2 regions of the Marinobacter metalliresistant genome follow, and region 2 is predicted to be linked to the other one. Evidence: predicted binding sites of a transcription regulator. Region 2 holds the regulator's gene; the other holds the start of a gene.

Region 1 (11,605 bases), 270 kb from region 2:
ACGGATGATACCGGCAGACATCAGCGCGGACATCATAGGCCAGTGGGTAGGCCAGCACCTCTGGCCCCTGTTCCGCATGGCCAGCTTTCTTATGGTCATTCCCATCTTCGGCAGCCAACTGGTGCCGGCCCGGGTGCGCCTGGGTCTCGCCCTGCTGATGACCGTGCTTATCGTGCCCATGATCCCGGCCGCACCCCGGGTTGAAGCCCTCAGTGCCGACGCCGTGGTAATCACCCTGCAACAGATCCTGATTGGCGTCGGCATGGGCTTCGCGCTGACCGCCCTGTGGCAGCTCTTTGTCGTTGCCGGCCAGATGATCGCCATGCAAATGGGCCTCGGCTTCGCCTCCATGGTCGACCCGGCCAACGGCGTCAACGTGCCGGTACTGTCCCAGATCTACACCATCACAATCACCCTGCTGTTCCTGGCCATGAACGGACACCTGGTGGCCTTCGAAGTCTTCATCGAAAGCTTCCGGACCCTGCCCGTTGGCATGGAGGGCCTGGGTCAGACCGGCGTATGGGAACTTGCCCACCGGATCAGTTGGATGTTCGCCTCCGCCTTGCTCCTGGCGCTGCCAGCCGTGACCGCCGTGCTCATTGTCAACATCTCCTTCGGCGTCATGACCCGTGCCGCGCCCCAGATGAACATCTTCGCCCTCGGTTTCCCGATTGGCCTGATTTTTGGTTTGTTTGCGATATGGGTGCTGCACGCCAATTTTCTGCCACACTTTGATCAGTACACGAGGGACACCTTTGACTTCATGCGGGGGTTGCAAGGGCAGCCCTGACCAAGCGTCACATGGATGTGCCGCAAGGAGCGTGTTTTGGGAAGTCATCACCCCCGACCGCAACTCAGAAAGTTGGATCCAGAGAATGGCCGAAGAAAACGACAACAGTCAGGAAAAAACGGAAGAGGCCACCCCCCGAAGGCTGGAAAAAGCCAAGGAGGAGGGCCAGACCCCCCGCTCCAAGGAACTGGCCACCATGGCCGTTCTCCTGGCCGGCGCCGGCGGCCTGCTCATGTTCGGCACCAGCCTCGGCGCCTCACTGGAAGCCATCATGCACGACAGCTTCGTTATTGAACGCTCCGCCATTTTCGACACCCGGCACATGAGCGTCCAGCTGCTAGCTTCCGCCAAGGAAGCCGCCTGGGCGCTCGCACCCATCCTGGTCATGCTCCTGATTGCCGCCGTATTCGGCTCCATAGGCATCGGCGGTTTGCTGATCAGCGGCAAAGCCGTAGCGCCAAAACTCAATCGCATGGACCCCATCAAGGGCTTGGGTCGCATGTTCTCCATGCGCTCCCTGATCGAACTGGTCAAAGCCATTGCCAAAGTCGGCCTGGTCATGGCCTTAGCTATCCTGATCCTCAACCTGCACACCGAAGACCTGCTCAGCATTGCCGAAGAGCCGGTGGTACCGGCGATGGAGCACGTGCTCTGGACCCTTGGCTGGAGTTTCTTCCTGTTATCCTGCGCCACCATCATCATTGCGATGATTGACGTGCCTTTCCAGATCTTCGATCACCAGAAAAAACTCCGGATGACCAAGCAGGAAGTGAAGGACGAGTATAAGGACACCGAGGGCAAGCCGGAGGTCAAGGGCAAGATTCGCCAGCTCCAGCGCGAGATGGCCCAGCGCCGGATGATGCAGGACGTGCCCTCGGCAGACGTGGTGATCACCAACCCGACCCATTATGCGGTGGCCCTGAAATACGACCAGAAGGCGATGGGCGCTCCGGTAGTGGTGGCCAAGGGTGCCGACGAGATTGCCTTCAAGATCATGGAAATCGCCCGTGAGAACAAAGTCGAAATCCTGCGCACGCCCCCGCTGACCCGGGCGGTTTACCACAACACCGATATCGGTGAGGAGATTCCCGATGGCCTTTATATGGCTATCGCACAGGTTCTTGCCTATGTGTTCCAGTTGCGGCAGTTCCGCAAGGGGCGTGGACCCAAGCCTGGTATGCCTGATTTTCCGATTCCTTCGGATTTGCGGCGGGATGTTTAGCCTGGTTTCCCAGCCTTTCAGGGTTGGAGGTTGCGTGGTTGTGGGCCGCAAACTCCATTATTCGGCAGGCTACAAAAAGTCCAGAACAACGAACTCAACAGTCAGCCTTAATAACACGAACCATCGGCTCCCCGCGGCTTTCGGGTATCGGCAGAACCCCATACCAGGATCGGGGGTCGTGAACCGTGGCCGAGGTGAAACCACAGGACAGGAAATGCTCCCGGGCCTGGTCGTCGGTCTGAAAGTGAAAGCTGACCTGGCTGCGGGTGGCGGCCCCGAGCAGACTGCCGAGGGCTTTGAGGGTGGTGTTCAGCAGTGGCTGGCTGGGTTGGTAGTAACTTTCGGACAGGTAAACGGAGCCGGGGCGTCTGGCCATGGCGGCGGACAGGCGGCGCCAGAAGTCGGTGATGGTCGCCAGTGAAAAATAGCTGGTGAGGCCTTCGGTGATGATGATCACCGGCCGGGTGTTGTCGAACACGCGGTCGATCACCTTTTCCAGTTGGTATTCACCTTGGTCCGCGAGGATGTCGATGGGGGTAACCTGATGATGGTCGCCCAGCCGGTTGGTGGCCAGAAGCCGTAGCGCTTTGCGGCCGGCCATGTCCGGAAGGTCGGCTTCGACCATGTGGATCAGGGGGTGTTTTTGCCGGAGGCGGATGCCGCGGGGTGACATGCCGCAGGCGATTTCCAGAACCTGGGTAATGCCCCGTTCGGCAATGGCGCGGTCAATCAGGTGATCAATGATCAGGTGGCGCTGGAGCAGGAACGTCCGGATGTTGCCGCCAACCGCTGCCTTGCTGACGGCCTCGAACGGTGTCATCAGGCGGTACAGCCAGCGACCCTTCCCGGTGGCCAGGGTGTCGTCCGACAGCCCGTGCCGGTGCCAGACGGCGCCGGTATAAAGGGCAGTGAAACTGATGCCGGAGCTGTCAGTCGGTCTTCTGCTCATAAATGGCTCTTCCCCAGGCCTCGTGGCTGCCGGGCAGCACCAGGTTCAGGGTGATGGCAACCACCGCGCTCAGCGAAATGCCTTCCAGGTTCCCCAGAACCATGCCGCCAATACCGAACACCAGGGTGACACCCACGATAACCAGGTTGCGGGACTGTGACAGGTCCACCTGATGGCGGATCAGTGTGTTAAGGCCAACCACGGCGATGGAACCGAACAGCAGGCACAGGATGCCACCCATGACCGGCACCGGGATGGTCTGCAGGGCTGCGCCGAACTTGCCCATGAAGGCCAGGACAATAGCAATGCAGGCGGCCCACCACATCACCTTCGGGTTGAAGTTCCGGGTCAGCATGACCGCGCCGGTGACTTCCGAGTAGGTCGTGTTAGGCGGTCCGCCGAGCAGGGAAGCGGCGCTGGTGGCCAGGCCGTCACCCAGCAGGGTGCGGTGAAGGCCGGGCTTTTCCAGGTAATTCTTGCGGGTGACATTGCCGATGGCCAGTACGTCGCCGATGTGTTCGATGGCCGGGGCGATGGCGACCGGAATCATGAACAGAACAGCACCCCAGCTGAACGCCGGCGCAACAAAGTTGGGGACGGCAAACCAGGCCGCTTCCTGAATCGGTGTGGTATCGACGATGCCCGCGAAGGCGGAGAGGAGGTAACCGGTAATAACGCCGAACATGATCGGGATCAGCCGGAAGATGCCCTGGGCCCAGACCGACATGATGATGGTCACCGCCAGGGAAATCATGGCGATCCAGATGGCGGTGTTGTACGGGATCAGTTGGGTGGCGCCATCACCGGTGCGGCCCGACGCCATGTGAACGGCGACCGGCGCCAGGCCAAGGCCGATGGTCATGATCACCGGGCCGATAACGACCGGAGGCAAAAGACGGCGTACAAACCCGGTGCCCCTCAGGCGAATCAGCCCGCTCAGGATAATGTAGAGGATACCCGCAGCCATCAGGCCGCCGAGGGTTTCTTCCATGCCAAACCGGCCCTTGGAGGCAATAACCGGTGCGATAAAGGCGAAGGAGGAGGCCAGGAAGATGGGAATCTGGCCGCCGGTGACCAGGTGGAAGATCAGGGTGCCAAGGCCGGCCGTGAACAGGGCCACGTTGGGGTCCAGCCCGGTAATCAGTGGCATCAGAACCAGGGCGCCGAAGGCCACCAACAGCATCTGGGAGCCGGCGATCGCCTGTTTCCAGACCGGGTCGTTGGTAGGGTCCTGCATGCTCAAACGTCCTTCTGCTTGGTGCCGAAGATCTTGTCGCCGGCATCGCCGAGACCCGGAAGGATATAGCCTTTCTCGTTCAGGCGTTCGTCAACTGAGGCCGTGTAGACAGACACATCCGGGTGTTTCTCCAGGACCTTTTCAATACCCTCTGGAGCGGCGACCAGAACCAGGGCCCGGATCTCGGTGCTGCCCGCCTTCTTGAGCAGCTCGATGGTGGAAATCATGGAGCCGCCGGTAGCCAGCATCGGGTCGACAATCAGTGCCATGCGCTGGTCAAGCTCACCAACCAGTTTTTCCAGATAGGTGCTGGCTTCCAGGGTTTCCTCGTTGCGGATCTGGCCGACAACGCTTACCCGGGCGACCGGGATCAGGCTGAGTACGCCGTCGAGCATGCCAAGACCCGCACGAAGAATCGGAACAATGGTGATTTTCTTGCCGTGGATCTGTTCCACCGTCACCGGGCCGGCCCAGCCATCGATGGTCTTTTCCTGCAGGTTGAAATCCTTGGTGGCCTCGTAGGTCAGCAGGGCACCGACTTCCTGCGCCAGCTCACGAAAATTCTTGGTGCTGATATCCGCCCGGCGCATCAGGCCGAGCTTGTGGCGGATAAGCGGGTGTTTTACCTCGTGGATTGGCATGGGGTCACCTGTGTGTCTGATTGTGGTTTCAGTGTCTCAATTAAATGGCGCAAGGATACCGTATCTGGCTAGGCGAGTCAGGCTGCGGAGCACTGCTCCGCGTGAAATTCCCTCAGGAGTGGTACGGATCTTGCCATAACCCTTTCAAACGACGTCCCGGCGTCAGAATCCCGACCTTCATAACGCCTTCAGGCGCGGCAATCGGAGAAGTTTCCGGCATGGACAGAGCTTTGGTCCTCAATAACGTCAAAACCCTGACGCGGGGCAATCTGGGCGTACCCGTCATGTTGATGGGGTTGCTGGGCATGATGATTCTTCCCATGCCCGCCTTCCTGCTGGACGTGTTCTTTACCTTTAACATCACCCTGTCGATCGTCATCCTGCTGGTGTGTGTCTATGCCCTCCGGCCCATGGAGTTCGCCTCTTTCCCGACTGTGCTGCTTGTGGCGACGCTGCTGCGCCTGGCTTTGAATGTGGCGTCTACCCGGATCGTGCTGCTGAACGGCCACGAGGGGGGGGATGCCGCGGGTAAGGTTATCGAGTCCTTTGGTGCGGTGCTGATAGGCGGCAACTACGCCGTTGGGCTGGTGGTCTTTGCGATCCTGATGATCATCAACTTCCTGGTGGTGACCAAGGGCGCCGGCCGGGTTTCCGAGGTAAGTGCCCGGTTTACGCTGGATGCCATGCCAGGCAAGCAGATGGCGATCGACGCCGACCTGAACGCCGGTCTGATCAACCAGGATGATGCCAAGCATCGCCGGGCAGAGATTGCCCAGGAAGCCGACTTCTACGGCTCCATGGACGGTGCTTCCAAGTTCGTGAAGGGCGATGCCGTTGCCGGCCTGCTGATTCTGGCCATTAATATTATTGGCGGGGTCGCCATTGGTATGCTCCAGCATGGCCTGGATTTCGGCCTGGCCATGGAGCGCTATGCGCTGCTGACCATCGGTGATGGTCTGGTGGCGCAGATCCCGTCGCTGCTGCTGTCTACCTCCGCCGCCATCATGGTTACCCGGGTTACTTCCAGCCAGGACATGGGCGGGCAGATTTTGCAGCAGATGTTCAGCGCGCCCAAGGCACTCTCAATTGCCGCAGCCATCCTGATCATTCTTGGCCTGATTCCCGGTATGCCCCATGTGGCCTTCCTGGGGCTGGGTACCCTGGCCGGCGGTGCCGCCTGGTATATCTGGAAACATCAGCGCCAGACGATAGAAGAAGAGGGCGTATTCCCGGGACGGAGTGGGGCCGGGGGCGCGCCTCGACCGGCTGGCCGCGATCTTCCGCCGGGCGGTGACGCCGGCTCCGACCAGGGTCGTCAACTGCCGGCGCCGGGCGAAACCAAAGAGTTGGGCTGGGACGATGTGGCCACTGTGGACATCGTGGGCCTGGAGGTGGGGTATCGGCTTATTCCGCTGGTGGACAAGTCCCAGGGTGGCCAACTGCTCAGCCGCATCAAGGGCGTGCGAAAAAAGCTGTCCCAGGATCTGGGCTTTCTGATGCCTTCGGTTCACATTCGCGACAATCTCGATCTGATGCCCAACGTCTACCGCATCACGCTGATGGGTGTGACCATCGCCGAGGCTGAGATTCACCCCGACCGGGAGTTGGCTATCGATCCGGGTCAGGTATTCGGAAAAATTGAAGGCATTGAGGGCAAGGACCCGGCCTTCGGCCTGGATGCCAGCTGGATCGAACCGGACCGCAAGGATCAGGCCCAGACTCTCGGCTATACGGTTGTGGACGCCAGCACGGTCGTGGCTACTCACCTGAATCAGGTGCTGCAGAAGCACGCCCATGAATTGTTGGGCCACGAGGAAGTTCAGCAGTGGCTGGACCAGTTGGAGAAGATTTCACCGAAACTCGCCGAGGAGCTGGTACCGACCACCGTTTCCATCAGTCTGCTTCTCAAGGTGCTGCAAAACCTGCTCCGGGAAGAAGTGCCGATCCGGGACATGCGCTCCATTGCCGAGGCTATCGTCAATGTCCATCCGAAGAGCCAGGATCCAAAGTTGCTGACTACCGTTGCCCGTCAGTCGTTGCGGCGGATGATCGTGCAGAGCATCTGCGGCAATGAGGCGGAGATACCGGTGATTACCCTGGATCCGGATCTGGAACAGTTATTGCTAAAATCTTTTCAGCAGAGTCAACAATCCGGCGGACAGGAAGACATTGGCCTGGTCCTGGAGCCGAATATGGTTGAAAAGCTCCAGCGCTCCCTTCAGGAGAGCGTCCAGCGGCAGGAAATGCTGGGTAAGCCAGCCATTTTGCTGGTTTCCGGGCCCCTGCGGCCGGTACTGGCGAAATTCGCCAGCTACGGGGTAGAGCGTTTGCATGTGCTCTCGTACCAGGAAATACCGGATAACAAACAGATCACGATCGTGGCGTCCGTTGGCCAGTAACGGCGCGGATGACAGAGCGGACGGCGCCGGCACGGCGTTGCCGGTGGAGGAAGAGGCATCATGAAAGTAAAACGGTTTTTTGCCAGGACCATGGCAGAGGCGCTGAAACAGGTCAGTGAACAGATGGGGCCAGACGCCGTAATTCTTTCAAACCGCCGGGTAGACGGCGGCGTCGAAATAGTGACGGCGCTGGACTACGACGAAAACATGGCGCGTCAGCGATTGGGTGACCAGGCGCAGGAAGCCACTAACGGCTCCCGCCTGGCTGAAATGCAGGCGGACCAGCACCGTCGTCTTGAGGACGAACTCGGCCGGTCCCGGGATCGAATCCGAGAGGTCCGGGAAAAGCGGGCCGCCCAGGGGGGCGGTTATGCCGGTACGTCGTTCCCGGCGGTTCAGGAGGTGGTGGGTTCCGGATTTGATGATCAGGATCCGGCTCCGGTCCGGTCCGGGGAGGCCTATTCCGATGAACTGGCACAGATGCGTGCGGAGATCCGTTCCCTGAAGGACCTGATGCAGGGCGGTAAGCCTGAGCCTGAGGTGCCGGCAGCCAATGCGGTTCAGCAGAGACTGGCCGAGCGGCTTCAGGAGTTCGGTCTCGGTAGCGGTCTGGCGGGGTCAATTTCTCGCCGCCACAAGGCCGGGCGACTGGAGGATGGCTGGAAGCAATCCCTCAAAATGCTGTGCACCGGCGTACGGACTTCCCGCATAGAATGGCTGGATCAGGGCGGGGTCTTTGCCCTGGTGGGGCCCACCGGTTCCGGAAAAACCACCACCATCGGCAAGCTGGCGGCGCGGTATGTGCTCAGGCATGGTGCCGATTCCGTGGCCCTGGTCACCACTGACCGCTACCGGGTGGCGGCCCACGAGCAGTTGTTTGTCTTCGGTCGCATCCTGAATGTTCCGGTGCGAGTCGTCGACGAGAGCCACGGTCTGGATGATATTCTGGACGAGCTGTCAGACCGTCATCTGGTACTGATCGACACTGCCGGGCTGACCAGTGCGGACAAAGGCTATCAGGAACAGCTGGCCGAACTGGCGCGCAGCCATCACAATGTCAAGACGCATCTGGTGGTCTCGGCCACCAGTCAGCCGCGCATCATGAAATCCGTCTGGCATTGCTATAAGATGGCAAATCTTGCGGGCTGCGTGATGACCAAGATCGACGAGGCCCTGACACTTGGCGAGTCTCTCGGCTTTGTGATGGAAACCGGTTTGCCGGTGGCCTACTACACTGACGGGCAAAAGATTCCCGAAGACCTGCACCACGCGGAAGCGGTTCCGCTGGTGCGGCTGGCCGTGGACCGGCTTAAAACTCTCCAGAAACAGCAGGCGGTCGCAGAAGGAGCCTGAGAGAGCGGGCGCTGAGAGCGGACAGACTGACAGCGAGCGTCCGAAAAGACAGCACCCGGCTAAACGTGGCGAGAGACAAAAAACAGTATGAGCAAAGCACAACCGGTACAGGTGATTGCAGTTTCCGGCGGAAAAGGTGGAGTCGGCAAGAGTAACGTGTCGGTTAACCTCGGGATTGCCCTGGCACAGAAAGGCCGGAGAGTCGTGCTTCTTGATGCCGACCTCGGGCTGGCCAATATCGATGTACTGCTCGGTATTACCGCCAACCGGAACCTTCAGGATGTGCTGGCGGGCGACTGTGACCTCAAGGACGTTCTGGTCGATGGCCCCGGTGGCATCAAGATTGTACCGGCGTCCTCCGGTACCCAGCGAATGACCCAGCTCAGCCCCATGGAGCATGCCGGGCTGATCAACGCGTTCAGCGAACTCGGTGACCAGATTGATGTGCTGATCGTAGACACCGCCGCGGGCATTTCCGAATCAGTGGTGAGCTTTCTGAGAGCCTCCCAGGAGCTGCTCCTGGTGGTGTGCGACGAGCCCACCTCCATCACCGACTGCTACGCCCTGATCAAACTCATGAACCGTGATTACGGCACCAACCGTTTCCGCATTCTTGCCAATCAGGTGAGAAATGAGCAGGAAGGCCGGCACCTGTTTGAAAAACTGACCCGGGTCACCGAGCGCTTCCTGGATGTGGCACTACAATATGTCGGCATGGTGCCTTACGATGAAGCCGTGAAAAAAGCGGTTCAGCGGCAGCGGGCAGTGCTGGATGTCTATCCCAGGGCGAAAGCTTCCCTGGCGATCAAGGCGCTGGCGGAAAAAGTTGATAACTGGCCGCTGCCTTCCTCTCCCCGTGGGCATCTGGAATTCTTTGTGGAGCGGCTCGTCGAAGTCTGAATCGGATCCAGTCAAACAAAAAAACCGGATACATGACATTGGCGAAAAACCTCGGAATCTATAACCAGTCAGGCGCGCAGAAGCCTTCCCAGCTCGTTGAGGAGCACGCGCCTCTGGTCAAGAAAATTGCCCTTCATCTGATGGCCCGGCTACCAGCCTCTGTGCAGCTTGACGACCTGATGCAGGCCGGAATGATCGGCCTGCTCGAGGCGGCTCAACGCTACAGCGCCACCAGGGGCGCAACCTTCGAGACCTACGCAGGCATCCGGATTCGCGGTGCCATGGTGGATGAGATCCGCAAGGGCGACTGGGTTCCCCGTTCTGTGCACCGTAATACCCGCCGCATTTCCCAGGCCATCAAGGCCGTTGAAGATCGTCTCGGCCGGGAAGCCCAGGATCTGGAAGTGGCTGAAGAACTGGGCATGGGGCTGGCCGAGTACCATTCCTACCTCTCCGACTCCAACAGCGGCCGACTTTTTAGTCTCGATGAGCTCAATGAATCCGGCGAGCTGCCGATAGAACAGACAGAGCCACGGGATAATCCGCTCGAAGGACTCTCGTCCGACGCGTTCCGCCGCAGTCTTGCTGAGGCTATAGAGGAACTGCCGGAGCGGGAAAAACTGGTGCTGAGCCTGTATTACCAGGACGAGCTGAACCTCAAGGAAATCGGCGCGGTGCTCGGCGTCAGTGAAAGCCGGGTCAGCCAGATTCACAGCCAGGCGGCCTTGCGCCTTCGCGGACGGTTATCGGACTGGCGCCAGGATACGGGCAACTGATCACCGCCTTTGTGTGTCTGCAGCGGAGCAGTCTGTAGTTTTTGGTAACCGATGCTTTACAACCGAAGCAAAGATCAGACAATAAGCGGTTAAAACAGCGGCCTGCTAGACTTCGAGCCGAAAGGTCAAACGAATTCCGGGTGTTACTAACTGGAGGTCCCATTGGACAAGAACATGAAAATTCTCATTGTGGATGACTTTTCCACAATGCGACGGATCATCAAGAACCTGCTGCGCGATCTTGGCTTCACCAATACCGATGAAGCCGATGACGGCAACACGGCGCTGCCGATGCTCAAAAGCGGAAAGTATGATTTTCTGGTAACCGACTGGAATATGCCGGGCATGTCCGGTTTCGATCTGCTCAAGGCCGTCAGGGCTGACGAGAACCTGAAAACCCTGCCGGTGCTGATGGTAACCGCAGAGGCCAAGCGGGACCAGATTGTTGCCGCTGCCCAGGCAGGCGTGAATGGCTATGTTGTCAAGCCGTTTACTGCTGCGGTGCTCAAGGAAAAGATTGAGAAAATCTTTGAAAGAATCCAGTAACCAGAGGTCGGATGGCTCTCATGAGCGATAGCAAAAAGAACCATCGGGGCCTCGAACCAGAGGTGACGGAAAAGCTCCAGCGTCAGGCAACCGAACTGGCTGAAAGCGTCAATGCCGGCGAATATGCCAAAGCCATGACCCTGATCAATGAACTCAGCGAAGTCAGGGATCAGAGTCTGTACCGGGAGGTCGGGCGACTGACCCGAAGCCTGCACGAAGCGATCCGGAACTTTCAGATAGATCCCCGTAACGCTGAACAACAGGAAGCGCTGTCAAAAATGACAGATGCCTCTGACCGTCTCGAATACGTGGTGCATATGACCGGTGAAGCGGCCAACCGGACCATGGATCTGGTCGAGGCAACCATGCCGGTAGCCAACGCACTGAGAGACGAGGCGGCAGCCTTGCGGGACGAGTGGCAACGTTTGCGCCGCAGGGAGATGCAGCCGGCAGAATTTCGCCAGTTGTATGGCCGGATCGACAAGTTCTTCGCTGGCATGGCCACGGACGCGGACACCATGTACAACAATCTCTCGGAAATACTGCTGGCCCAGGATTTCCAGGATCTCACCGGGCAGGTCATCCAGAAAGTCACCACGCTGGTGAAAGAGGTTGAGGAACAGATGCTCAGTCTGGTGGTGATGGCCAGTCATGTTGATCAGCTGACGGGCACCGTGCACCAGATTGATGACCAGGAAGAATCTGCGGAAAAGGGCGTCGGGCCCCAGATCAAGGCCGATGAGCGTGAAGATGTAGTCTCGGGACAGGACGATGTGGATGACCTGTTGTCCA
Region 2 (11,605 bases):
GGGGCCGAAGCCGGCAAGCTGGTCTTCCAGGTTGCTCAGGGCAGCCAATGAAACCAAACGGCCACTGACGCCCCGGAATGACAGTGAAATACCAGCCTGATGCGCCAGTCGCTGCCAGCAGAGCAACATGGATAAGACCACACTGTGGGCGGTGACCAGACCGTCCAGATCGACAACCAGATTTCCGGACGCGGTGCCGATCAGCTTTTCGCCCTGTTTTCTCAGGGCCACGACGGTATCCGCGCTCACTTCCCCGGTAACAATCAGAACGCCATCCGCCAGTTCAACCCGCGGCGCCCCGGAGGTCATGACTTGTCCACTTTTTGGTCGAAGTTCAGGGACTTGGCGGCGTCACTCCAGCCGTCGATCACGGCCTGAATCTGGCCCCGGTTCTCTTCCATTTCCTGGCTGAACCGATCCCGGAAGGCCAGCCCGATGTTCACGCCTTCAACAATGACGTTTTCCATCAGCCAGCGACCATTGCCGGTCTTGTACATGGAATAGGTCACCGGGTACCGGTTACCGGAAGCACTGATCACTTCCATCTGGACCGACGCCCGGTCGTCGCTCTGCGGGTTGATGGTGGCTTCCTTAACCTTGATCTGGAAGCCCTCGGCGTTCACCAGCGCCTGGGCGTAGCTGTCGAACAGGCTGCGCTTGAACGCGACCACAAACTCGTCCCGCTGTTCGGGCGTGGTCTGGCGGGCGTAGCGGCCCATTACCCGGGCCGCAATGCGGCGGAAGTCGACAAAATCCGCCAGCGCCTGGTCCATGCTTTCATAGAAGGCTTCGGGATCCTCCTCATAAAGACCGCGCTCTTCATTGAGCTTCTCCACAAGGCGCTGGGTGTTCTCATCAACGTATTGGCGGAGATCCTCCGCTTCGCCTGCCTGCGCCGGCGTAACCAGAACCAGGGCCATCAGAAGGCCGAGCAGAATGTGGTGTTTCAGTGCAAACATCAGGATCTCCTGTTAAATCTTCCCGGCCCGAATCAGCGGCCCGATGCAAAGTTGCTGATCAGTCGCTCCAGGTTCATGGCCGACTGGGTGGAATAGAAGGTATCACCCTCTTTCAGCGAATCCATCTCGGCCCCGATCGATATATCAATGTACTGCTCACCGAGCAGGCCGGATGTACGTATAACTGCGGAACTGTCCGACGGGATATTGTCCACATCCGAGTGAATCGACATTTCCACCCGGGCCTGGAACGTCTCTTTGTTCAGGCTGATGGACTCGATGGTGCCAACCGTCACCCCGGCCATGGAGACCCGCCCCCGGGGCGTAAGCCCGCCAGTATCGTTGAAATTGGCATATATGGTGTAGGTGCTCTCGGCCGATTTCGGCGACAGCCCGCTCACCTGAAGCGCCAGGACCAGCAAAGCTGCACAGCCTGCGATCATGAACAGGCCAACGATGATTTCAGTGGTTCTCTGCGCCATTTCCGGCTCCGGTATTATCTCGTTAATCGTTGATTCAGAAATCGCCAAACATGACAGCGGTCAGCACGAAATCCAGCCCCAGCACCGCCAGCGATGAGTACACCACGGTCTTGGTGGTCGCCGAGCTGATCCCTGCCGATGTCGGCACACAGTCGTAGCCCTGGTAAACAGCGATCCAGGTGCAGACAAAGCCGAATACGACACTTTTAATCATGCCATTGAGCACGTCGTCAACGAAATCCACCGACGACTGCATGTTGCCCCAGAATGAGCCCTCAAACACGCCCAGCCAGTCTACGCCCACCAGCATGCCGCCCCAGATACCGATAACGGAGAAAATGGCGGCAAGCACCGGCATGGCAATAAAGCCGGCCCACAACCGGGGCGCCACCACACGGCGCAGCGGGTCGACCCCCATCATTTCCATGCTGGACAGCTGTTCGGTGGCCTTCATCAAGCCGATTTCCGCTGTCAGGGCGGAGCCGGCGCGGCCCGCGAACAGCAGCGCAGTCACCACGGGACCCAGTTCACGCACCAGGGTCAGGGCAATCATCTGGCCGATGGCGGCTTCGGAGCCGTAATCACTGAGGATGGTGTAACCCTGCAGCGCCAGCACCATACCGATGAAAAGACCGGATACCACAATAATCGGCAGCGACAGCACACCCACTGCGTACAGCTGTTTCATCAACAGCGGAAAACCGGTTGCCGGCCTTGGCACGCCGCCCAACATACCCGCGAGGAAGCGACCTGAACGACCAAACGACGAGACACCATCCAGGCCAAGGCGCCCGAATGCGGCAATTCTTTCGATCAAGACACACCCCCGGAAAGCCCGAAATCCCTGGCGGCACCTTCTGCCGGATAATGGAAAGGCACCGGCCCGTCTGGCTGCCCCTGAAGAAACTGCTGGACCTGTCCGGAGGGGTGTTCGCGAAGCTGCTCCGGCGAGCCTTCGCCGATAACCCTGCCATCAGCGATGATGCAGGCGTAATGGCAGATGCTCAGGGATTCCGGCACATCGTGGGAAACCAGCACACTGGTCAGCCCCATGGAACTGTTCAGGTCCCGGATCAGTTTGACCAGAACGCCCATGGCGATAGGGTCCTGGCCGGCAAAAGGCTCGTCGTACAGGATCAGTTCCGGATCCAGGGCAATGCTTCTCGCCAGGGCGACCCGTCGGGTCATGCCTCCGGACAGTTCCGAGGGCATCAGATGCCTGGCACCACGCAGCCCGACCGCTTCCAGCTTCATCAGCACAATATCCCGGATCATGTCTTCCGGAAGACGGGTGTGCACGCGCAGGGGGAAGGCAACGTTCTCGAATACGCTCAGATCGGTGAACAGGGCACCACTTTGGAACAGCATCCCCATTTTTTCCCGGAATGCGTAGAGGGCCTTGCGTCTGAGCTTGGGCACCTCGTGGCCATCTACCACCACACGGCCGGAATCGGGCCGGAGTTGACCGCCGATCAGGCGCAGGAGTGTGGTTTTACCGGTTCCGCTGGGGCCCATGATGGCGGTAATTTTGCCTCGGGGAATTTCCAGGCTGACACCGTCGAAAATCCGGCGCCCGGAGCGGGAAAACACAACATCCTCAAGCGATATGTAAGCCGATGAATCCATAGTCCCTACCTTTCAAAGAGGGCTACATTATGCCAAGGAACGCCCAAGCTCAATCCAAAGAACCCAAAATGTACTGATAGCAATGATCAGTTTGACTGAACTTTCGGTAACCGGGCCTCGTTGCCGGGCGAAAATGATATACTCCTCCGACCATTTCCAATGTCTTAACAGCCAGGCCCCAAGCCCGATGAACGAACAGACTCCGACCGATTTCCGAACGCCCGCCCTGCGTGCCATCCGCATCGAGCGAGACGCCATCAACGCTCTTGAGAGCCGTATCGACGATCATTTTACCCGGGCCTGTGAAGTTATTATGAAGTGCACGGGCCGCGTGGTGGTTACCGGCATGGGCAAGTCCGGCCACATCGGGAACAAGATCGCCGCAACCCTGGCCAGCACCGGCACGCCTTCGTTCTTCGTTCATCCAGGCGAGGCAAGCCACGGCGACATGGGTATGATTACTCCCCAGGACGTAGTTATCGCCATTTCCAACAGCGGCAACACCAGCGAGGTGGTCACCATTCTGCCACTGATCAAACGGATGGGCGCGCCCCTGATCAGCATGACCGGCAATGCGAATTCCACCCTGGCCCGGGAAGCCATAGCCAATCTGGATGTCAGCGTGCAGGTAGAGGCCTGCCCCCTGGGCCTGGCACCAACGTCGTCCACCACCGCAACCCTGGTGATGGGTGATGCTCTGGCGGTCGCCCTGCTTGAGGCCAGAGGTTTCAGCGCCGAAGATTTTGCCTTTTCCCATCCGGGCGGAAGCCTGGGGCGGCGGCTATTGCTGCGGGTCTCTGACATCATGCATACCGGTGATCGTATTCCGGTGGTCAGCGAGAGCACGCCCCTCAGCGGTGCGCTGCTGGAAATCTCCCGCAAGGGCCTTGGCATGACCACGGTCGTTGATGACCAGGGTGCGCTCACAGGAATATTTACGGACGGCGACCTTCGCCGCACCCTGGACCGCTCAGTAGACATCCACAATACGCCCATTCATGAAGTAATGACCCGGCATGGAAAAACCATCCAGGCCGATCATCTCGCGGCAGAGGCATTGAACGTGATGGAAGAAATGAAGATCAACGCCCTGCCGGTTACCGATGAGAACGGTGCCCTGACCGGCGCCATTAACATGCACGATTTGCTGCGGGCCGGGGTTATCTGACATGCAGAACCAATGGCCCGAGTCCCTGCTGGCGAAAGCGGCGTTAATCCGACTGATTGCCCTGGATGTCGATGGCATCATGAGCGATGGCAAGCTCTACTTCAGCGCCACCGGCGATGAGCTCAAGGCGTTCAACATTCTCGACGGCCTGGGCCTGAAACAGTTGATAGCTGCGGGTATAACTGTCGCTGTCATCACCGGGCGTAAGTCACCACTGACAGAAAAACGCATGCGGGACCTCGGTATCCCGCACCTGGTGCAGGGACGAGAGGACAAGAAAGCAGCCCTGCAGGAACTGGTGAGCACCATGAACATCCGCCCGGAAGCGATCGCCTACATGGGCGACGATCTGCCAGACTTGCCAGCCCTGACGTTTGCAGGCCTTGGAATCACAGTGCCCAACGGATACTGGCTGGTCCGGCAGCATGCGGATTACTGTACCAGGGCCCAGGGAGGAAACGGCGCCGTGAGGGAGGCTTGCGACCTGCTGCTTAGCGCCCACGGAAAGCTGGACGCAGCGCTGGCCCCCTACCTGGGGCCTGATCAGGAGGCTGGCACGTGAACTGGCTCCCGGACCGGCCCCGGCTGCAAACGCTGGCACTGGCGGGTACCATTGTCGCGGCGGTGTTTTTGCTATGGCGAAGTGATGAGCCTCCGGCTATCGACAGGCAGGCCGCCGATCTGAGAGGCGATACCGAACCCGACGGATTCGTGGTCAATGGCAAGTACACCGCGTTCGATGAAGCCGGCAACCCCAAGGTCAGTTTTACCAGCCCGCGGATAGAGCAGTTCGAGGAGGGCAACCTGGCCACCATGGAATCGCCGAGGGCCAAACTCTACAGCGGCACCGGCGATGCCGACACTCTGCCCTGGATTGTGGAAGCCGAGAATGGCAGCCTCCTGCAAAATGAAAACCTGCTTTACCTGACCGGCAATGTCCGGGTACTCCGAAATGTGGGTGGTCGGGACACCACCCTGACAACGCCAACCCTGACCCTGGACAACGACCGGGGCATGGCATACACAGATGCACCCGTAGAAATACGCGACGTGACAGGAACCACCCGTGCCACAGGTATGAAAGCGTGGATCGGCGAGCGGATTCTGGAACTGAACTCTCAGGTGGAAGGACTCTATGAAACCGGAAACTAACCGATACCGGGGCCTGATGGCTGCCCTGCTGACCATCGCCATGGCGGGGCCGGCAGCAGCTTTCGAGCTTGATTCTGACATTCCCATCAAGGTAACCGCAGACAACGCCCGCCTCGACGACGGCCAGGGTATCGCCACCTACACCGGCGATGTAGAGCTGGAACAGGGCGAGACCCATCTGAGCGCGGAGCGTGTGGTTCTGTACCGCGACGAAAACGGCCTGAACCGGATTGAAGCCTTCGGAAGCCCGGCCCGTTACCGCCAGCCAACCCGTGAGGGCGAAGGTGAAACCGACGCCAGGGCGCTGAATATTACCTGGTCGGCCACTGACCAGCGTCTGATCTTTGAACGGCAAGCGGTCATCGAACAGAATGGCAACCTGTTCCGGGGCGATGTCATCCATTATGATACCGTCCGCCGGGTCGTAACTGCCCAAGGCGGCGCCGATACCGGTGAAGGATCCGGCCGGGTAGAAATGGTGATTCAGCCACGCAGCACTGACAGACGTACTGACAGACAGGAATCCGATGGCAGTTCTGAGAGCCAGTAATCTGGCAAAGAGTTATAAACAGAAAAAAGTGGTGATCGACGTTTCCCTGGAAATCCGCAGCGGGGAAATTGTTGGTCTGCTGGGCCCCAATGGCGCCGGTAAAACCACCTGCTTTTACATGATTGTGGGGCTGGTTCCCGCCGACCGCGGCCGGATCACCATCGACAGCCGCGACATCACTCATCTGCCCATGCACGGCCGGGCGCGTCAGGGCATCGGTTACCTGCCCCAGGAAGCCTCGGTATTCCGCAAACTGTCGGTGCGCGACAACATCATGGCCATTCTGGAAACCCGCAAGGGTCTGGGTAAGGCGGAGCGGGAAAAGAAGGTGGAAGAATTGCTCGAAGAATTCCACATTACCCACATTCGTGACAGCATGGGCATGGCCCTGTCCGGCGGCGAGCGCCGGCGTGTGGAAATTGCCAGGGCCCTGGCGATGGAGCCGGCCTTTATCCTCCTGGATGAGCCGTTCGCCGGTGTCGACCCCATTTCCGTGAGCGATATCAAACACATCATCCGGCATCTTCGGGACAAGGGCATTGGTGTGTTGATTACCGACCACAACGTGCGTGAGACCCTGGACATCTGTGAGAATGCCTACATCGTTTCCGGTGGCCACATCATCGCCTCCGGTAATGCCGAGGCCATTCTGGCCAACCAGCAGGTGAAGGAAGTGTATCTGGGCAATGAGTTCCGACTGTGAAATTGGGGTCAGATGAAATTGGGGTCAGATGAAAAGTTCATCTGACCCCAATTTCATCTGACCCCCGGATTGTTTTGATGATCTGTAGCAAGTAAACTCGGCAAAGAACTTGCTAGGGTAATACAGAGCCAAGGCAAGTAACCGACATATAAAGAATTTTTCACTACCTACGACACCAAGCGCTGATGAGTGACGGATCCTGAACCATGGTAATGAAAGCCTCCTTACAGTTAAAGCTGGGTCAGAGCCTGACCATGACACCCCAGCTGCAACAGGCGATCCGGCTTCTACAGCTTTCCACTCTCGACCTTCAGCAGGAAGTCCAGCAGGCCCTGGAATCCAACCCCATGCTGGAGACGTCCGAGGATGAGGATCAGCCGGAGACCGACACCGGGAATGACGAACGGGAGGCCAATGCCACCGAGTCCGCCGCTGAGACAGTTCCCGAACCTTCACCCGACTGGGATGAAACCGAAAACGGTCCGGACTGGTCCTCGGAAAACGAAATCCCGGATAATATCCCGGACGATCTCCCGGTCGACACCGCCTGGGACGATATCTACCAGTCCGCACCGGCATCGGCCGCCCGTAACGATGACGAAAACGATCACGATTTCGAGACCCGCAACTCCCCCACTGACACGCTTCAGGATCACCTGGAATGGCAACTGAACCTGACCCCGATGAGCGAACGGGACCAGGCCATTGCCCACGCTTTGATGGACGCAGTGGATGAACGCGGTTATCTGACCAGTCCGCTGGAAGAGATTCATGCCGGGTTGCTGGATGAAAACGAAGAAGACCCCCTTGAGCTGGATGAAGTCGAGGCGGTCCTTCACCGGCTGCAGCATTTTGATCCTCCCGGCGTGTTCGCCCGGGACCTGCAGGAATGCCTGCTGATCCAGCTCAACCAGCTGCCGCCGGAAACGCCCTGGCTGGCCCAGGCTCGCCTGGTCATCACCCATTACATCAATCTGCTCGGCAACCGCGACTATGCCCAACTGCTACGCCGCAGCCGCCTGAAAGAAGACCAGCTGCGGGATGTACTGGCCCTGATTACCGGTCTGAATCCCCGCCCCGGTGACGTGATTGACCGCACCGAACCTGACTACGTAATTCCGGATGTGATCGTTCGCAAGCACAACGGCCGCTGGCGCGTTGAACTGAATCCGGAAATTGCCCCGCGCATCCGCGTCAATGCCAGCTATGCTTCTCTTATAAGGCGTGCGGACAGCAGTGCCGACAACACTTACCTGCGGGATCAGTTGCAGGAGGCGAAATGGTTTATCAAGAGCCTGCAGAGCCGCAATGAAACCCTGCTGAAAGTGGCGACCCGTATTGTCGAGCACCAGCAAGGATTCCTGGATCAGGGTGAAGAAGCCATGAAACCGCTGATCCTCTCTGATATCGCCCAGGCGGTTGAGATGCATGAGTCCACGATTTCCCGGGTCACCACCCAGAAATACATGCACACCCCCCGGGGAATTTTCGAGCTGAAATATTTCTTCTCCAGCCATGTCAGCACTGACGAAGGCGGTGAATGTTCTTCCACGGCGATCCGCGCGATGATCAAAAAGCTGATTGCCGCGGAAACGCCCAAAAAGCCATTGAGCGACAGTAAAATTGCAGCCATGCTAGGAGAACAGGGAATCAAGGTTGCGCGACGCACCGTTGCCAAGTACCGGGAGGCCATGCACATTCCGCCTTCGAACGAACGCAAGCGGCTGGTCTGAACACCCCGGGGTCCGGGCGCAACGTACTATTCGCCGGCGCACAATGCGCCAGCACCCAGACCGGCTCCCGGGAGCCGGAACGATGACAACAGGAGACGCCTATGCAACTCAATATTTCAGGCCATCACGTAGAACTGACTCCCGCACTGAAGGATTATGTTTCAGAGAAGTTCCAGAAGCTCGAGCGTCACTTTGACCACATCAGCAACTGCCAGGTAACCCTGGAAGTGGAGAAGGTGCGCCAGATTGCGGAAGCCACGCTGCACGTGGTTGGTGGTGAGATTCACGCAAAGGCAGAAAATGAGGATATGTACGCAGCCATCGATGTCCTGATCGACAAGCTTGACCGCCAGATTCTCAAACACAAGGAAAAGAATGTAGACCGGATGCACGGAAACGGCTCTCGCTAACTGGCTGTTTTCATGCAAGTCATCCAATCGAGCTGCGACACGGCTGACGTGTCGCAGCCTTTTTTTAACGGAAATGCAGTCGATCCATGAGCGACACATCCCTGACCATAGACAACATACTTGCACCGGAGCTCACCCTCTGTCGGGTGTCGGCATCCAGCAAGAAGCGGGCTCTGGAGTTTATTGCCGAGCAGATAAACCTCCAGGACAATACGCTCAGCGAAACCCAGATATTCAATAACCTGATCTCACGGGAGCGTCTGGGTAGCACCGGTATTGGCCAGGGAATTGCCATCCCACACTGCCGCCTGGAAGGCCTGGATCATGTGGTGGGCGTACTGATGACGCTGGAAGAAAGCGTCGAGTTTGACGCCATCGACAATCAGCCGGTAGATCTGATCTTCGCCCTGGTCGTGCCCAAGGAGGCCACCAGCGAACACCTGGAACTGCTCAGCCAGCTGGCGGAAAAATTCAATGAGCGGTCGTTCTGTGATCGCCTGCGGCAATGCGAGGACGCCAGCACCCTGTACGAGCGCATGACCGCCTCAAGCGGATGACATTCATTGCAGTGGAGGTACGTGGTCATGAAGCTGATTATCGTCAGTGGCAGGTCCGGATCGGGCAAGAGTACCGCACTTCATGTTCTGGAAGACCTGGGCTTCTATTGCATAGACAACCTCCCGATCGGCCTGCTTTTCCCCCTTACCCGGGAAGCCGCCAGCCAGACAAAACCGGGCCGCCTCGGCAAGATGGCCGTGAGCATTGACGCCCGTAACCTTTCCGGAGAACTGGCCAACTTCGAAGAGATCTACCGCCGCCTCCAGGAAACAGGGGTGACCGTTGAGATCATCTTCCTGGATGCCGACGAACAGTCCCTGCTGCAGCGTTTTCATGCGACTCGCCGAAAGCACCCCCTGAGCGATGACAAGACCTCGCTGCGGGAAGCCATCACCAGTGAAAAGAAGCTTCTTGAACCGCTGTCCAAGCTCTCCGACCTGTATGTGAACACCACCGGCATGTCCATGTACGAACTCCGGGATATGGTGAAGCAGCGGGTTGTCGGCAGGAAGGAGCAGGAACTGGCCCTGCTGTTCCAGTCGTTTGGCTTCAAGCACGGTGTACCGCTGGATTCGGACTATGTCTTCGACGTTCGATGTCTGCCTAACCCTTACTGGGATACCAGCCTTCGGAAGTATGTGGGCACCGATCAGCCGGTGATCGAATTTCTTGAAAAGGAACCGGCGAGCCGAAAGATGATCGATGATCTCAAGGCTTTCCTGGACACCTGGTTACCCTCCTTCGCGGACAGCAACCGCAGCTACATGACCATCTCCATCGGCTGTACCGGAGGCCAGCACCGCTCTGTGTATGTGTGCGAGCAGCTGGGCGAGTACTTCCGGCAGCGCTACAACAATGTCCAGGTGCGCCACACCGAGCTGCCACATTTGCAGACACGGGAAGAGATCTGATCAGCCCATGATTCGCCGCCCGATTACCATTATCAACAAACTGGGGTTGCACGCACGTGCCACCGCCAAGCTGGTTGCCACAGCCTCCGAATTCGACAGCAGCGTGAGAATTGCTGGCAAGGGCCGGGATGTGGACGCCAAAAACATCATGCAGGTGATGATGCTGGCCGCCAGCAAAGGTACGGATGTTGAGCTCATTGCTGAAGGACCCGACGAGGAGCAGGCCATTGATGCGCTGGTCGAACTCATCAACGATTATTTTGGCGAGGGCGGTTAAAACGGGGTCAGATGAAAACGGGGTCAGATGAAAGTTCATCTGACCCCGTTTTCATCTGACCCCGGTTTGATCTCCTGCAACTCGCACTCACCGATAACGGCTAACTCCGCTATAATAAAGGCGTTTTCTGATGCTGGGTGATTCATGACCGATATTCTGGAAAAAAGCCAGGCCCGCCAGCGCCTTCGCTCCCTGAGTGAAGCCCTGGACAGCGGCGCACTGAAGCAGGTTGCACGCATCCTGAACGGTGGCCTGAGTCCCAGCGACATTGCTCACCTGCTGGAATCTTCGCCGCCCCGGCAGCGTGCCCTGTTGTGGAACCTGGTCGACAAGCAGCTGGAAGGGGAAGTCCTCCAGTACCTGAGCGACGATATTCGCGGTTATTTCCTGAGCCAGCTGAACGCCCAGGAACTGGCGGACATTATCGAGGATTTCGAGTCGGACGATCTGGCCGACTTGCTGCAGCAACTGCCGGACACGGTGATCCAGGAAGTTCTGGACACCATGGACGAACAGGACCGCCAACGTGTGGAAGAGGTCCTTTCCTACCCGGAGGACACCGCTGGCGGCCTGATGAACACGGACACCATCACGGTGCGCCCGGACATCAGCATTGACGTTGTTCTTCGTTACCTTCGCCGGCACCGTACCTTGCCACCAATGACCGATAGCCTGATTGTGGTCAGCCGGCGCGATGAATTCATCGGCATGCTGCCGATCACCAAGATGCTGGTGTCCAACCCTGCCGCGACCGTGCGGGAAGTCATGGACACCGACATCGAGCCAATTCCCGTCAGCCTCTCCGACACCAAGGTCGCGACACTGTTCGAGCGCTATGATCTGATCTCGGCGCCGGTGGTGAACGACGAGGGCCGGTTGCTGGGCCGGATCACCATCGATGACGTGGTTGACGTTATCCGTGAGGATGCGGATCACTCGCTAATGAGCATGGCCGGCCTGGATGAAGACGAAGATACCTTTGCTCCGGTCTGGAAAACCACGCGCCGCCGGGCGGTATGGCTCGGGATTAACCTGATTACCGCGCTTACGGCATCCGCAGTGATCGGTCTGTTTGA

The links. Region 2 encodes sigma-54, which starts transcription at its own class of promoters, with help from an activator protein. Its sites were predicted from a motif close to ANTGGCATNNANNTTGCTNT; they were not measured.
Region 1: the regulator sigma-54 is predicted to act here: its motif matches at 4,957-4,976, upstream of flhA (flagellar biosynthesis protein FlhA).

Annotation. Positions count from the first base shown of each region.
Region 1 covers NZ_CP101118.1:1,146,454-1,158,058, reverse strand. Annotated here, with positions in the region: gene fliQ (flagellar biosynthesis protein FliQ) at 1-1, shown strand, start outside; gene fliR (flagellar biosynthetic protein FliR) at 5-790, shown strand; gene flhB (flagellar biosynthesis protein FlhB) at 876-2,012, shown strand; gene NLK58_RS05365 (class I SAM-dependent methyltransferase) at 2,107-2,961, opposite strand; gene NLK58_RS05360 (uracil-xanthine permease family protein) at 2,942-4,198, opposite strand; gene upp (uracil phosphoribosyltransferase) at 4,201-4,839, opposite strand; gene flhA (flagellar biosynthesis protein FlhA) at 5,058-7,238, shown strand; gene flhF (flagellar biosynthesis protein FlhF) at 7,299-8,591, shown strand; gene NLK58_RS05340 (MinD/ParA family protein) at 8,679-9,491, shown strand; gene NLK58_RS05335 (RNA polymerase sigma factor FliA) at 9,524-10,267, shown strand; gene cheY (chemotaxis response regulator CheY) at 10,430-10,813, shown strand; gene NLK58_RS05325 (protein phosphatase CheZ) at 10,834-11,605, shown strand, end outside.
Region 2 covers NZ_CP101118.1:1,413,489-1,425,093, forward strand. Annotated here, with positions in the region: gene NLK58_RS06575 (STAS domain-containing protein) at 1-309, opposite strand, end outside; gene NLK58_RS06580 (ABC transporter substrate-binding protein) at 306-959, opposite strand; gene mlaD (outer membrane lipid asymmetry maintenance protein MlaD) at 992-1,441, opposite strand; gene mlaE (lipid asymmetry maintenance ABC transporter permease subunit MlaE) at 1,476-2,258, opposite strand; gene NLK58_RS06595 (ABC transporter ATP-binding protein) at 2,255-3,067, opposite strand; gene NLK58_RS06600 (KpsF/GutQ family sugar-phosphate isomerase) at 3,255-4,235, shown strand; gene NLK58_RS06605 (HAD hydrolase family protein) at 4,237-4,797, shown strand; gene lptC (LPS export ABC transporter periplasmic protein LptC) at 4,794-5,387, shown strand; gene lptA (lipopolysaccharide transport periplasmic protein LptA) at 5,371-5,937, shown strand; gene lptB (LPS export ABC transporter ATP-binding protein) at 5,915-6,640, shown strand; gene NLK58_RS06625 (RNA polymerase factor sigma-54) at 6,853-8,373, shown strand; gene hpf (ribosome hibernation promoting factor) at 8,475-8,783, shown strand; gene ptsN (PTS IIA-like nitrogen regulatory protein PtsN) at 8,870-9,340, shown strand; gene rapZ (RNase adapter RapZ) at 9,368-10,252, shown strand; gene NLK58_RS06645 (HPr family phosphocarrier protein) at 10,260-10,529, shown strand; gene mgtE (magnesium transporter) at 10,674-11,605, shown strand, end outside.